DNA from 2 places in the Pseudoalteromonas sp. SCSIO 43088 genome. Region 2 is predicted to be linked to the other one. Evidence: predicted binding sites of a transcription regulator. Region 2 holds the regulator's gene; the other holds the start of a gene.
The links. Region 2 encodes MetJ, which represses methionine synthesis genes. Its sites were predicted from a motif close to TAGACGTCTAGACGTCTA; they were not measured.
Positions count from the first base shown of each region.

Region 1: metK (methionine adenosyltransferase) is a predicted target of MetJ. The motif match lies at 4,069-4,086, and genes of this name have one in related genera.

Region 1 covers NZ_CP072675.1:3,078,217-3,084,587, forward strand. Annotated here, with positions in the region: gene ppnP (pyrimidine/purine nucleoside phosphorylase) at 92-403, opposite strand; gene J8Z28_RS14200 (hypothetical protein) at 495-821, opposite strand; gene J8Z28_RS14205 (winged helix-turn-helix domain-containing protein) at 995-1,669, opposite strand; gene tkt (transketolase) at 1,930-3,921, opposite strand; gene metK (methionine adenosyltransferase) at 4,188-5,339, shown strand; gene J8Z28_RS14220 (IS4 family transposase) at 5,463-6,371, shown strand, end outside.
Region 2 covers NZ_CP072675.1:515,582-521,952, reverse strand. Annotated here, with positions in the region: gene metL (bifunctional aspartate kinase/homoserine dehydrogenase II) at 1-1,148, opposite strand, end outside; gene metB (cystathionine gamma-synthase) at 1,153-2,412, opposite strand; gene metJ (met regulon transcriptional regulator MetJ) at 2,637-2,957, shown strand; gene J8Z28_RS02470 (malic enzyme-like NAD(P)-binding protein) at 3,051-4,292, opposite strand; gene rpmE (50S ribosomal protein L31) at 4,828-5,043, opposite strand; gene priA (primosomal protein N') at 5,277-6,371, shown strand, end outside.

The sequences.
Region 1 (6,371 bases), 1.3 Mb from region 2:
GTAACCACAGATGATTTAGATCATGCGTTGCGGATAAAATATGCAAAAGCCCGCATCACACGGGCTTTTCAGAGAGGTTAACAACTGCTCATTAACTGTACGAACAACAGTAGTCAGCAAACTCGCTGACCTTTACTAGAAAGGTAACATTTGCATCAACGGTAAATGACTCTCCAGCTTGCATTGTTTGCCATTCACTCTCACCGGGTAAAAGCACTTGCCAACTGCCACCGTTAAGCTCCATCAACTCTTTTTTGCTCGTAGCAAACTCAAACTCACCTGGTTGCATAAAGCCTAACGTCTTCGTGCTGCCATCAGCAAATACCACAGTACGGCTAGACACTTTACCGTCAAAATACACATTGGCTTTTTTCAGCACACTTACATTATCAAACTGAGACATCCTCACTCCTGTTGTTTTGTTTTAAATCTAATCCACCCTGCCCGAATTTCAAGTGCGCAGCAACTGAAGATTATTCAATTAAAACCATTATTTAAGCTGGCTTTTTATTATCTTTAATAAACTGAGCAAGTAAGAAAACAAAGAAAGTTCCAGGTAGACCAACAATAAACAACAATGGGGTTAATACTCTTGGAGATGTTCCATTAATGTAAAACTTACCATATAAGAAATTACAAATTAGCCAACCAGCGAGAATAAGGTACGATAACAAGCTCGTATTTTCAGCCTTCAATTCGCAGCTTCCGAAAGCAACGTCGACTAATAAAAGATCAAACGATATACACTGACTTGTATTTAGTGCGTAAAAAGTAAGTGCTGTCATAGATATTAAAGTGATTGCTGTAATGATGTATTTCATGGTCATTTCCTTATTAAATTAAAAGTAAAAAGAAGCAAGCAACTGCCTCTGTCATTTCAATTTAAATGACTCTGAAAATTACACCATAATTTAGCCATTACTTAATCATCACTTACTTATAACCAAAGTTATAACTATAATCACACCAATAACAATACCTATAAATCAAAAAGTTAGCTAAAAACTTCAGCTATAAATTGATACCCTCTTTTCATCTGGGACTTTATATATTTAGGGTTTTTTGTATCAGTATCTGAAAAGGCATTTCGCAACTTACTAATTACTCGGCGAATAGCAGTGTCGGTGACTATTTGATTTTGCCAAACATTGCTGTGTAGCTCTTCTAAGCTGACGACTCTAGGTTGTTGTTCTATTAGATAGCTAAGTACTTGCATCATTTTTGGTTCTAAATAAGTTACTTGCTCATCTTTTGAAATGCTTTTTTCTTCGTAATTAAATGTATATTCACCGATCATCAAAGTGCTTTGGTCAGAAAGAGAAAAGCTTTTTTCCTCCACTTCTTGAGTATCTTCTTGCTCACTTTTTCTCAGCACTTTTTTATAATTTCTACTAATTAACTTAAAGCTGTAAGTCACTAAAAGAACAATTGGGCTAAGTGGTAGAGAGAGAATAAAAAGTAAAGATAGTAAGTAAGCATTAACCTTGCTTTTTACTAATAACTGCCCAAAGAAAACAACCGCAAGCACCCATAAAATAAATGGCAAATCGATACTAATACTTTCAAGATCGTCTCCACAAACACCCACTCGAAAAAACGGCATATCAAAACATAAAGCAAAGCTATTAAAACTAGCTAACAGTAAAGCCAGCATATACAACCATTTCATTTTCATTCCTTAAATATTACTTTGACTGGACGATAATATAGCAAAAAGCCCCTATTAACTAATCTCTTACAACACATTAGGAAAGCTTAACAACTTGCATGATGTGATAATTGAAGAGAGTTCTTTAGCACATCACGAGGAGTGAGGTTTATAGTGAATGTGTTGGGTTTCACTCCGTTCTACCCAACCTACCAGTCAAACACAAAAAAACCCGCGCTGTGGTTTTACAGGGCGGGCTTTTAAATTTTAGCGACTAAAGCTTAGAACAAGGCGTTTGCTTTGTTTACGATGTTTTCAACAGTGAAACCAAAGTGCTTGAATAACTCGCCTGCAGGTGCTGACTCACCGAAGGTCGTCATGCCAACTACTGCGCCGTTTAGACCTACATATTTGTACCAGTAGTCTGCGATACCCGCTTCGATTGCTACGCGGCGTGTAACGCTTGCTGGTAGTACGCTTTCTTTATAGGCAGCGTCTTGCTCATCAAATAAATCAGTTGAAGGCATAGATACCACGCGTACTTTTTTACCTTGTGAACGAAGTTCTGCAGCGGCATCTTGTGCAAGCTGTACTTCAGAACCTGTTGCAATAAGGATAAGCTCTGGCTCACCGTCACAGCTAAGTACGTAACCACCTTTTTTCACATCTGCTAACTGCTGTGCGGTACGCGTTTGTTGCTCTAGGCCTTGGCGAGTGAAAATCAGTGACGTTGGGCCATCTTTACGCTCAATAGCTTGTTGCCATGCAATCGCAGACTCAACTTGGTCACATGGACGCCAGTTCACTAGATTAGGCGTTAAACGCATGCTTGCAATTTGCTCTACTGGTTGGTGCGTTGGGCCATCTTCACCTAAACCAATTGAATCGTGCGTGTAAACGAAGATGCTTGGCTGCTTCATTAATGCGGCCATACGTACTGCGTTACGTGCGTATTCCATAAACATTAAGAATGTAGCACCGTAAGGAATAAAGCCTTTATGTAATGCAATACCATTCATGATCGCTGACATACCAAATTCACGTACACCGTAGAAAATGTAGTTACCGCTAGCATCGTTAGCTTCTAGGCCTTTTGAGCCATCCCAAAGTGTTAAGTTAGAACCTGCAAGGTCAGCAGAGCCACCCATGAATTCTGGTAGTAACGGGCCAAACGCGTTTAATGCATTTTGTGATGCTTTACGTGTTGCTGGGTTTGCTGGGTTTGCTTGTAGCTCTTCGATGTAAGCTTGTGACTTTTCAGCCCAATCAGCTGGTAACTCTCCATTTGTACGGCGTTTAAACTCAGCAGCAAGTTCTGGGTGTGCACTTGCGTAAGCGGCAAACTTTTCGTCCCAGCTTGCTTCTAGTTGCTTACCTTTTTCTTTGCCATCCCACTCGCTGTAGATATCAGCTGGGATTTCAAATGCATCGCCAGTCCAACCTAGGAATTCACGAGATGCTTTAATTTCGTCTTCACCTAGTGGTGCACCGTGACAGTCATGGCTACCTGACTTGTTAGGTGAACCGTAGCCAATCACTGTTTTACAACAGATTAATGATGGCTTATCAGTGATGCTACGCGCTTCTTCGATAGCGGCGCGAATTGCATCAGGGTTATGACCATCAACATCGCTAACTACGTGCCAGCCATATGCTTTGAAGCGCGCTGGTGTGTCATCGCTGAACCAACCTTCTACTTCACCATCAATTGAGATGCCGTTGTCATCCCAAAATGCAACTAGTTTACCTAGGCCTAATGTACCGGCTAATGAACAGGCTTCGTGTGAAATACCTTCCATTAAACAGCCATCACCCATGAATGCATACGTGAAGTGATCAACAATATCGTGGCCTTCACGGTTAAACTGTGCAGCTAGCGCTTTTTCGGCAATTGCCATGCCCACTGCATTTGTGATCCCTTGACCTAATGGACCCGTAGTAGTCTCAATACCTGGTGCATATCCATACTCTGGGTGACCTGGTGTTTTTGAGTGCATTTGACGGAAGTTTTTAATTTCCTCTAGTGGTAAGTCATAGCCACTTAAGTGCAGTAGAGAATAGATCAGCATTGAACCGTGGCCATTCGAAAGAATAAATCGATCTCGGTCTGCCCACTCTGGATTCGTTGGATTGTGCTTTAGATAATCGCGCCATAGTACTTCTGCGATATCTGCCATGCCCATAGGGGCGCCAGGGTGACCAGATTTGGCCTGTTGTACTGCGTCCATTGATAAGACGCGAATAGCATTTGCAAGTTCTTTGCGTGATGGCATGAATTCTCCTACCTTTATGTATTTGCGCTGGTTGTTTATGAAGCCCCATTCTTACTTATTGTAAGGGTACAGTGCAATTAAAAATCCGCATTAAATGCACCAATTATGGGCGTTTGTTAAGAACAATACGTTATTAGTAATTTTAAATAGACGTCTAGGCGTAAAATTACTATGCAAACATATTTGTTTTAGATAAAATACGCCCCTTAATTTTTTAGCGCTATTACCGACGTTTGTGAAGCGCAATATTTGTGAGCAGAAATACAATGGCAAAACATTTATTTACTTCTGAATCTGTTTCTGAAGGTCATCCGGATAAAATCGCGGACCAAATCTCTGACGCGGTTCTAGATGCTATCCTTGAGCAAGATTCTCATGCCCGTGTTGCATGTGAGACTTATGTTAAGACTGGTATGGTGATGGTTGGTGGTGAAATCACAACTAGCGCTTGGGTTGATATCGAAGAAATCACACGTAAAACAGTACGTGAAATCGGTTACACGCACTCAGACATGGGTTTCGATGCTGACTCTTGTGCAATCCTAAACACTATCGGTAAACAATCTCCAGACATCAACCAAGGTGTTGACCGTGCTCGCCCTGAAGAGCAAGGCGCTGGTGACCAAGGTCTAATGTTCGGTTACGCATGTAATGAAACTGACGTTTTAATGCCTGCACCAATCACTTACTCACACCGTCTAGTTCAGCGTCAAGCTGAAGTTCGTAAAAGCGGTGAGCTTAACTGGTTACGCCCAGATGCAAAATCTCAAGTAACGTTTGCATACGAAAATGGCAAGCCTGTTGGTATTGATGCCGTTGTTCTTTCAACTCAACACTGTGATTCAATCTCACAAAACGACTTAGTTGAAGCGGTAATGGAAACTATCATTAAGCCGGTTCTTCCTGCCGAGCTAATCTCTAGCGCAACTAAGTTCTTCATCAACCCAACTGGCCGTTTCGTTATCGGTGGCCCAATGGGTGACTGTGGTCTTACAGGTCGTAAAATCATCGTTGATACATACGGTGGTATGGCTCGTCACGGTGGTGGTGCTTTCTCTGGTAAAGATCCATCAAAAGTTGACCGTTCAGCTGCATATGCTGCTCGTTACGTTGCTAAAAACGTGGTTGCTGCTGGCCTTGCTGACAAATGTGAGCTACAAGTTTCTTACGCTATCGGTGTTGCAGAGCCAACGTCTATCAGCATCGAGACATTTGGTACAGGTAAATTAGAAGAAGCGCGTCTAATCGAATTAGTACGTGAGCACTTCGACCTACGCCCTTACGGCTTAATCCAAATGCTTGATCTTGAGCGTCCTATCTATCAACCGACTGCGGCATACGGTCACTTCGGTCGTGATGAGTTCCCTTGGGAGCGTACAGACAAAGCAGACGCACTTCGCGCAGCTGCAGGCCTGTAATAGGTTTGATAAAATGAAAAAAGCGCCTTTTGGCTAATGCTGATCAGTTAAGAAGTTGATCAGTTGACCGATCAGAATGATCATGCACAATCCGTAGTTAGGCAACTAACTACGGATTTTTTTGTGAATATAGAACAAGCTCTTCATTCTGCTTTCGAAGAAAGCACTCGTTACCACACGTTTGAAAAATTATCTGAAATTTTATCTTCTGACCTGATTGAACAAGGCTTTCAACAAGCAGGAGTAGCCACAGTTAGAAAGCGCAGGTTGCCTTTAGAAGCTGTGCTTTGGTCTGTTATTGGCATGGCATTATTTCGTAAAGAGTCTGTCTGGAATATTGCGAATAAACTAGACATTATGCTGCCTGGCAAAAATCAGTTAGTCGCCCCGAGTGCCATGGTTCAAGCTCGCCAGCGATTAGGTGATGACCCCGTTAAGCAAGTCTTTAATAAAGCTGCTGATAATATGTACCATACAGAACAGTTTGACACGTGGGCTGGGTTAAATTTATTAGCGGTTGATGGCGTTGTTTGGCGTACGGCCGATTCAGATGAGAATCGTGAAGCATTCTCATCGGCTAGCAACCAATATGGTGATACAGGATTCCCACAAATTCGTATGGTTTGTCATATGGAACTCACCAGTCACCAACTGATAAGCAGTGAGTTTGATAACTATAAGACGAATGAAATGAAGCTTGCTGAACGACTGATTGAGCGTACACCTAACCATTCATTGACCATGTTTGATAAAGGGTACTATTCACTGGGCTTGTTAAATCGATGGCACAGCACTGGAGAAGAAAGGCATTGGCTAATACCTGCAAGACCTGATTTACAATACGAAGTCGTTTCTAAGGTTGGTAACAATGACCTGATAATTGAGCTCAAAACCACTAAGCATGCGCAAAAGAATTTCCCCGATGTTCCCGAAGTTATTAAAGCAAGACTGGTTAGTAAAACCATAAAAGGTAAAAATTACCGAATACTAACCTCGATGGTAGATAGACTTCGTTTTCCAAGTAGCGAAATA
Region 2 (6,371 bases):
AGCGCTGTTGCTTGCTCTGTCAGCGCAATTACATCTGCCGTTGGTGCAACCACTGCACAACCACTTAAATTAGACTCGACAATATTTGCACGGCCCGCTAAGTGGCTTACAACTTGGTGAGTGCTTTGACCTGGCACTAATAAGTAAGTATCGCCATCTTTAGTAAAGTGGTGCAGGCTGTGTTGAATTAACTGACTAAGTTCACCGACTTCACCACTGCTTAGTTTATCAACCCGTAATAAATCGATGTTATCTAAGGTAGTAATAAAACGCTTTGCTTTACTGTAGCCTTCTTTTACTACTTCGGTTGGCGTTGCATCGCAATCAAAGCTACTTCTTACCACCAGTTTGATTTCTGAGTCTTTTAACGGCGACAAGGTTTTTGCATGCAATACTGGGTTACCTAAACGCGCTAATAGGTTAGCTTGCTCGCGGCATACCTTGGCGTACTTAACCGCATTTTTAACTTTCCGAGGGTCAGTACTAAATACCCCTTGTGTGTCTGTCCATATAGACACTTGCTTAGCAAAAGTATAACTCGCTAACAAGGTGGCACTGTAATCACTGCCATTGCGGCCTAATGTCACCGTATTACCTTGGCAATCTGCAGCTATAAAACCCGTTACTACGTTGATATGTTTTCTGCTAATCGCATCACTGCATTGCTGTTGGTTTTTTTGATGTAAAAGCTGACCATCATTTAGAGTAAACAGCTGTCTTGCATCAACATCTTGCGCATCAACACCTAACTGACTTAGGTAAGCGGCCAATAAACGCGCCGACCACACTTCACCATGAGCAAGTAAAGGTGCTTCAAGTAACTGCTGCTGACTAATTAATTCATTTAATACAGCAAGTTCATCTTTTAACTGTGCCAACGCCTGTTGTTTATTCTGCCCTATAAGTAGCTGCTCAATAAGCGCACGTTGATTGTTATCAATAAGCAATAGAATATCGCTAACAGCTTGGCTATCTTGCTGCTGGTAACTTTGCCAAAGCTTTACCAGGGTATCGGTTGTTTTACCCGATGCCGACACAACGACGCAATCGCCCTGCTCAGTATTCGCAAGAACGATGTTCGCTACCGCATGATAACGATCTGCCGAGCTTAAGCTTGAGCCACCAAATTTATGAACAATATTTACCATTTTTCTACCACAATGCCGTATGTGCTGGCGTTAACTTAAATGACGCGTTTTGTTGTGTATCTTGCTGTGCTTGCTTAGCTTCAGCTTTTGTAACTTGCTGGCCTTGACCTGGTTTTACTAAATTGAAAACACGGTCTAAATCTGCAATGAGATCTTTTACGTCTTCAATACCTACAGAAATACGGATCAGCGTATCGCCCACACCGGCTTCAAGGCGCGCTTTAGGCTCCATGCCTGCGTGGGTCATTGTTGCAGGGTGACAAATCAAGCTTTCTACCCCACCTAGCGACTCAGCAAGGCTAAAATCTTTAAGACTAGTTAAAAACGCAGCAGCATCGTTAATGTCGCCTTTAATATCAAAGCTCACCATGCCACCAAAACCACGTTGCTGTGCTTTAGCAAGCTCATGTTGTGGGTGAGAAGCAAGGCCTGGGTAGTAAACTTGGCTTACATAAGGTGAACTCTCTAAATACTCAGCAATGGCAAAGGCATTTTCTTGGTGCTGCTTTAAACGTACATTCAAAGTACGTAAACCACGAAGCGTTAAGTAGCTGTCAAATGGTGCACCAGTAATACCGATATTATTCGCCCACCAAGCAAGCTCATCGCCTAGCTCTTGCGTTGCAGCTATCACTACACCGCCCACTACATCAGAGTGACCATTGATGTATTTAGTGGTTGAGTGCACAACAATATCAACACCAAACTCAATTGGGTTTTGTAATGCAGGTGATAAGAAGGTGTTGTCAGCCGCAACCAAAGCACCGCACTGCTTAGCAATGCTAGTGATTGCTTTAATATCTGTTAAACGCAAGATTGGGTTACTTGGCGTTTCAATCCAAATCAACTTAGGTTTAATCGCTAAAATTTCTTGGAGATTTTCAGATTTAGTTAAATCCAAAACTTTTAGTTTTAACAGGCCACGTTTTTCAAGCGAGGTGAATAAACGGTAACTACCGCCATAACAGTCATGTGGGATCACTAACGTATCGTCACTGTTTAATAGCTGAGTGGCTAAATGCACAGCAGACATACCTGTTGCAGTTATAATACCTCTAGCACCACCTTCAAGCTCAGCTAAGGTTTCAGCTAAGATATCGCGATTTGGATTACCGCTACGACCATAGTCATACTGGCGCTTAGTATCAAAATCAGCAAACGAATAGGTGGTTGATAAGTAAATTGGTGGTACAACCGCACCATGATGTTTATCGGCTTCGATGCCGTGACGAACAGCAATCGTCGCTTTATTTTTTTCGCTCATTTCATCACCTATTCTTAAATTGGATGTTTAGACGTCTAAAAGGTTAGATGATCAAATATGAGAAGTCAAAGCATTTATGGCTTACACATAGAAGTTTATACATTTACACCACTAGATGGCTAAATAACTAGTATTTGACTATCTTTTTTAAAGAGATAGAATTTCCGCATCTTGCGCTGTGAATAAGGCGTAAATCACTGACAACCGAGGCAACGAAACAACTTATGGCTAAATGGAACGGTGAATACATTCACCCATATGCAGAACACGGTAAAAAATCAGAACAAGTAAAAAAGATTACCGTATCGATCCCACTTAACGTATTAAAAGTATTAACTGACGAGCGTACACGCCGCCAGATCAATAACCTGCGTCATGCGACGAACAGTGAGTTATTGTGTGAAGCTTTCTTACATGCTTTTACAGGTCAACCATTACCAAATGATGACGACCTACGTAAAGACAACCCTGAAAAGGTACCTGAAGAAGTTAAAAGAATTATGCAAGAAATGGGATTAGATATCCCAGTGCTTGATTCAGAATAAGTATTTCGGCCATCGGATCACCGCCGATAATCGCAGATATAAAAAAACTCAGCCTAGGCTGAGTTTTTTATTGCGCGTTATAACTAATTAAATTTAACGCATGTAATCTTCTGGCATGTCGATTTGCGCCACACCCGACTCTACTGCCGCTTCAGCAACAGCACGTGCAATACGTGGTAATAAACGCGGATCCATAGGCTTAGGAATGATGTACTCGGCACCAAACTCAAGTGACTCAACGCCAGCCGCTTTTAATACTTCACTTGGTACAGGCTCTTTCGCGATACCACGAATAGCATGAACTGCAGCAATTTTCATTTCATCATTAATTGCCGTTGCACGAACATCTAACGCACCACGGAAAATGAATGGGAAACAAAGCACGTTATTTACTTGGTTAGGGAAATCAGAACGACCCGTTGCCATAATTAAATCGTTACGCGCACTGTGTGCAACTTCTGGAGCAATCTCAGGATCTGGGTTTGAACATGCAAACACGACTGGCTTATCTGCCATCAGCTTAAGATCATCTGCAGTTAACAGGTTAGGACCTGATACACCAACGAATACATCAGCATCAGCAATTACATCTTGTAATGTACGCTTATCCGTATTGTTAGCAAATAATTGCTTATACTCGTTTAAGTCATCACGACGTGTATGGATCACACCTTTACGGTCAAGCATATAAATGTGTTCACGCAGTGCGCCACACTTAATTAAAAGCTCCATACAAGCAACAGCAGCGGCACCGGCACCTAAACATACGATGATAGCATCTTCGATATCTTTACCTTGCACTTCAAGAGCGTTAAGCATACCAGCAGCAGTCACAATAGCTGTACCATGTTGGTCATCGTGGAAAACTGGAATATCACAGCGCTCAATAAGCGCTTTTTCGATTTCAAAACACTCAGGCGCTTTAATATCTTCAAGGTTGATACCACCAAACGTATCAGCGATGTTAGCAACCGTATTAATGAAATCTTCTGTTGTGCGGTGTTTAACTTCAATATCAATTGAATCAAGACCAGCAAAACGTTTGAATAGTAACGCTTTACCTTCCATTACAGGTTTTGATGCAAGCGGACCTAAGTTACCTAAACCTAAAATTGCGGTACCGTTTGAAATAACTGCAACCATGTTACCTTTGCCTGTGTATTTATAGGCATTTGCTGGATCAGCAGCAATTTCACGGACGGGTTCAGCCACACCAGGGCTATAAGCTAAAGCGAGATCGTTAACCGTTTCGGCTGGCTTGGTTAGTTCAACACTAATTTTACCTGGAACGGGGTGAGCGTGGTAATGTAATGCTTGTTCACGAAAATCTGACATAACGCGATAGTATCCTGCAAAAAGTTAAAAAGTGAGAGAGCTTGCATCAGTACGATACCTGTAATGTATAAAAATTCCAAGTATTATCAGGTCTATCCTGTTATATGCTATATCGCTTAATTTTAAAGGATTTCCCAACAGTTTCTGCGCATAGTTGCGATTAATCAGACATAAAAATTCACCTATTTATGACCTTTTAAGCACGTGTTTTTGTATTTTATACGCACGTACACTGCAATTAGCCGAAATTAGTCCAAAATAGCCATTTCAACGAAGTTCACAGCATTTACTCACAAAGTTATTTAAATTTATTATTTTTAATAACTTTTATGAAAGTTTATACAAAAAAGAATATAGCCAAGGGATGGCACTTTGTCTGCAAAATTAGCGACATAATGGGCATAACAACCAGAAATAGTTATGCAAGATACATAAGTGAAGATGATAAGTAAGTAGCAGCGTTAATAATGAGTTTTGTGAATTTTAGGCATAAAAAAAGCACCCTAAGGTGCTTTTTTTAACTAAACAGCAGAGATTACTTCTTGCTGCTAAGTGCACCAAAGCGCTTGTTGAAACGATCAACACGGCCGCCAGTGTCTAAAATCTTTTGCTTACCAGTGTAAAACGGGTGACACTCAGAACATACGTCTAAGTGGATGTCTTTACAAAGAGTTGAGCTAGTTTCGAATTTGTTACCACATGAACAAGTTGCAGTGATAGCTTCGTACTTAGGGTGAATACCTTCTTTCATAGGGAACCTCTAGTTAAGGCCGTATCGCTCTCCAAACCCGAAGTTTGGCACCATACGCAGTTAATACAATTAATAGGCCGCGTATTTTATAGCTCAAGTGACCTTGCGACAAGCTTTAAATGCATCTTTCGCTAAAAAAATAATCAAGTGGGCTGTTGTTCAGTATTTGTTGGTAGGTTTTTAACAGTAATTTTAGTACATTATCTTTCTATCTTTGTTTCAGTTGAGTTGTTATGCACTTTGTAGAAGTTGCCATAAAAGTCCCTTTACAGCGTACCTTCGATTATAAAGTTGAACAGCTGCTGCATAGCCCTGAGTTAAAGCCTGGTATGCGGGTTCGCGTGCCATTTGGTAGTCAAAAAAAGGTTGCCGTGGTCTTGGCTCTTAAAACATCAACCGATGTTCCTGCTGACAAAATCAAGCCGATTATTGATGTTATAGACGATACGCCTGTTTTATCTGAGCAACATTTAGCATTACTTAAATTCACAGCACGCTACTACTGTTACCCATTGGGCGAGACCATTCATACAGCACTTCCGGCTGCATTAAGGCAAGGCGAATGCCCAGATAAAACCAGTATTAACATGGTTGAGCTGACCGATAAAGGTGCAAAACTGCCGTCGCTGAAAGCAAAAACCCAGTTAAGTTTATTAAAACAGCTAGCCGAATCAGGCAAATCATCGGTTACAGAATTAAAAGCACTCGGATTTACCAAAAAAACCATCGACAGTCTGCTCGATAAAGAACTGATCACCCAGTTTATTGAACATGATAACCAATGGCAGCAACGCGCGCCGACTGTTGGTAGCAAGCCGGTGCTTAATAAAGAGCAAGCTGTTGCCTGTACCAGCATTAACCAAGCTCGTGGCTTTACCAGCTTTTTGCTTGAAGGGGTTACCGGAAGTGGTAAAACCGAAGTGTATTTGCAATGCCTAGAAGAAGTGCTAAAAAAAGGTCAGCAAGCCTTAGTATTAGTGCCTGAAATTGGCTTAACACCACAAACGGTTAATCGTTTTCGTCGTCGCTTTCCTGATACCCCGATTATGCTATGGCACTCAGCACTGACAGATAACGAACGCTTACAGACCTGGCGTTTTTGTGAAAAAGGCAGCTGCGCTATAGTGATCGGCACACGCTCGAGTATTTTCTTACCTTTTTTATCTCTTGGCATGATCATCGTTGATGAAGAGCACGACAGCTCGTTTAAGCAACAAGATACACTACGCTATCATGCTAGAGATCTAGCCGCTTATAGAGCATACCAGCATAATATTCCTCTGGTTTTAGGCAGTGCCACACCAGCACTTGAGACCTTACATAAAGCA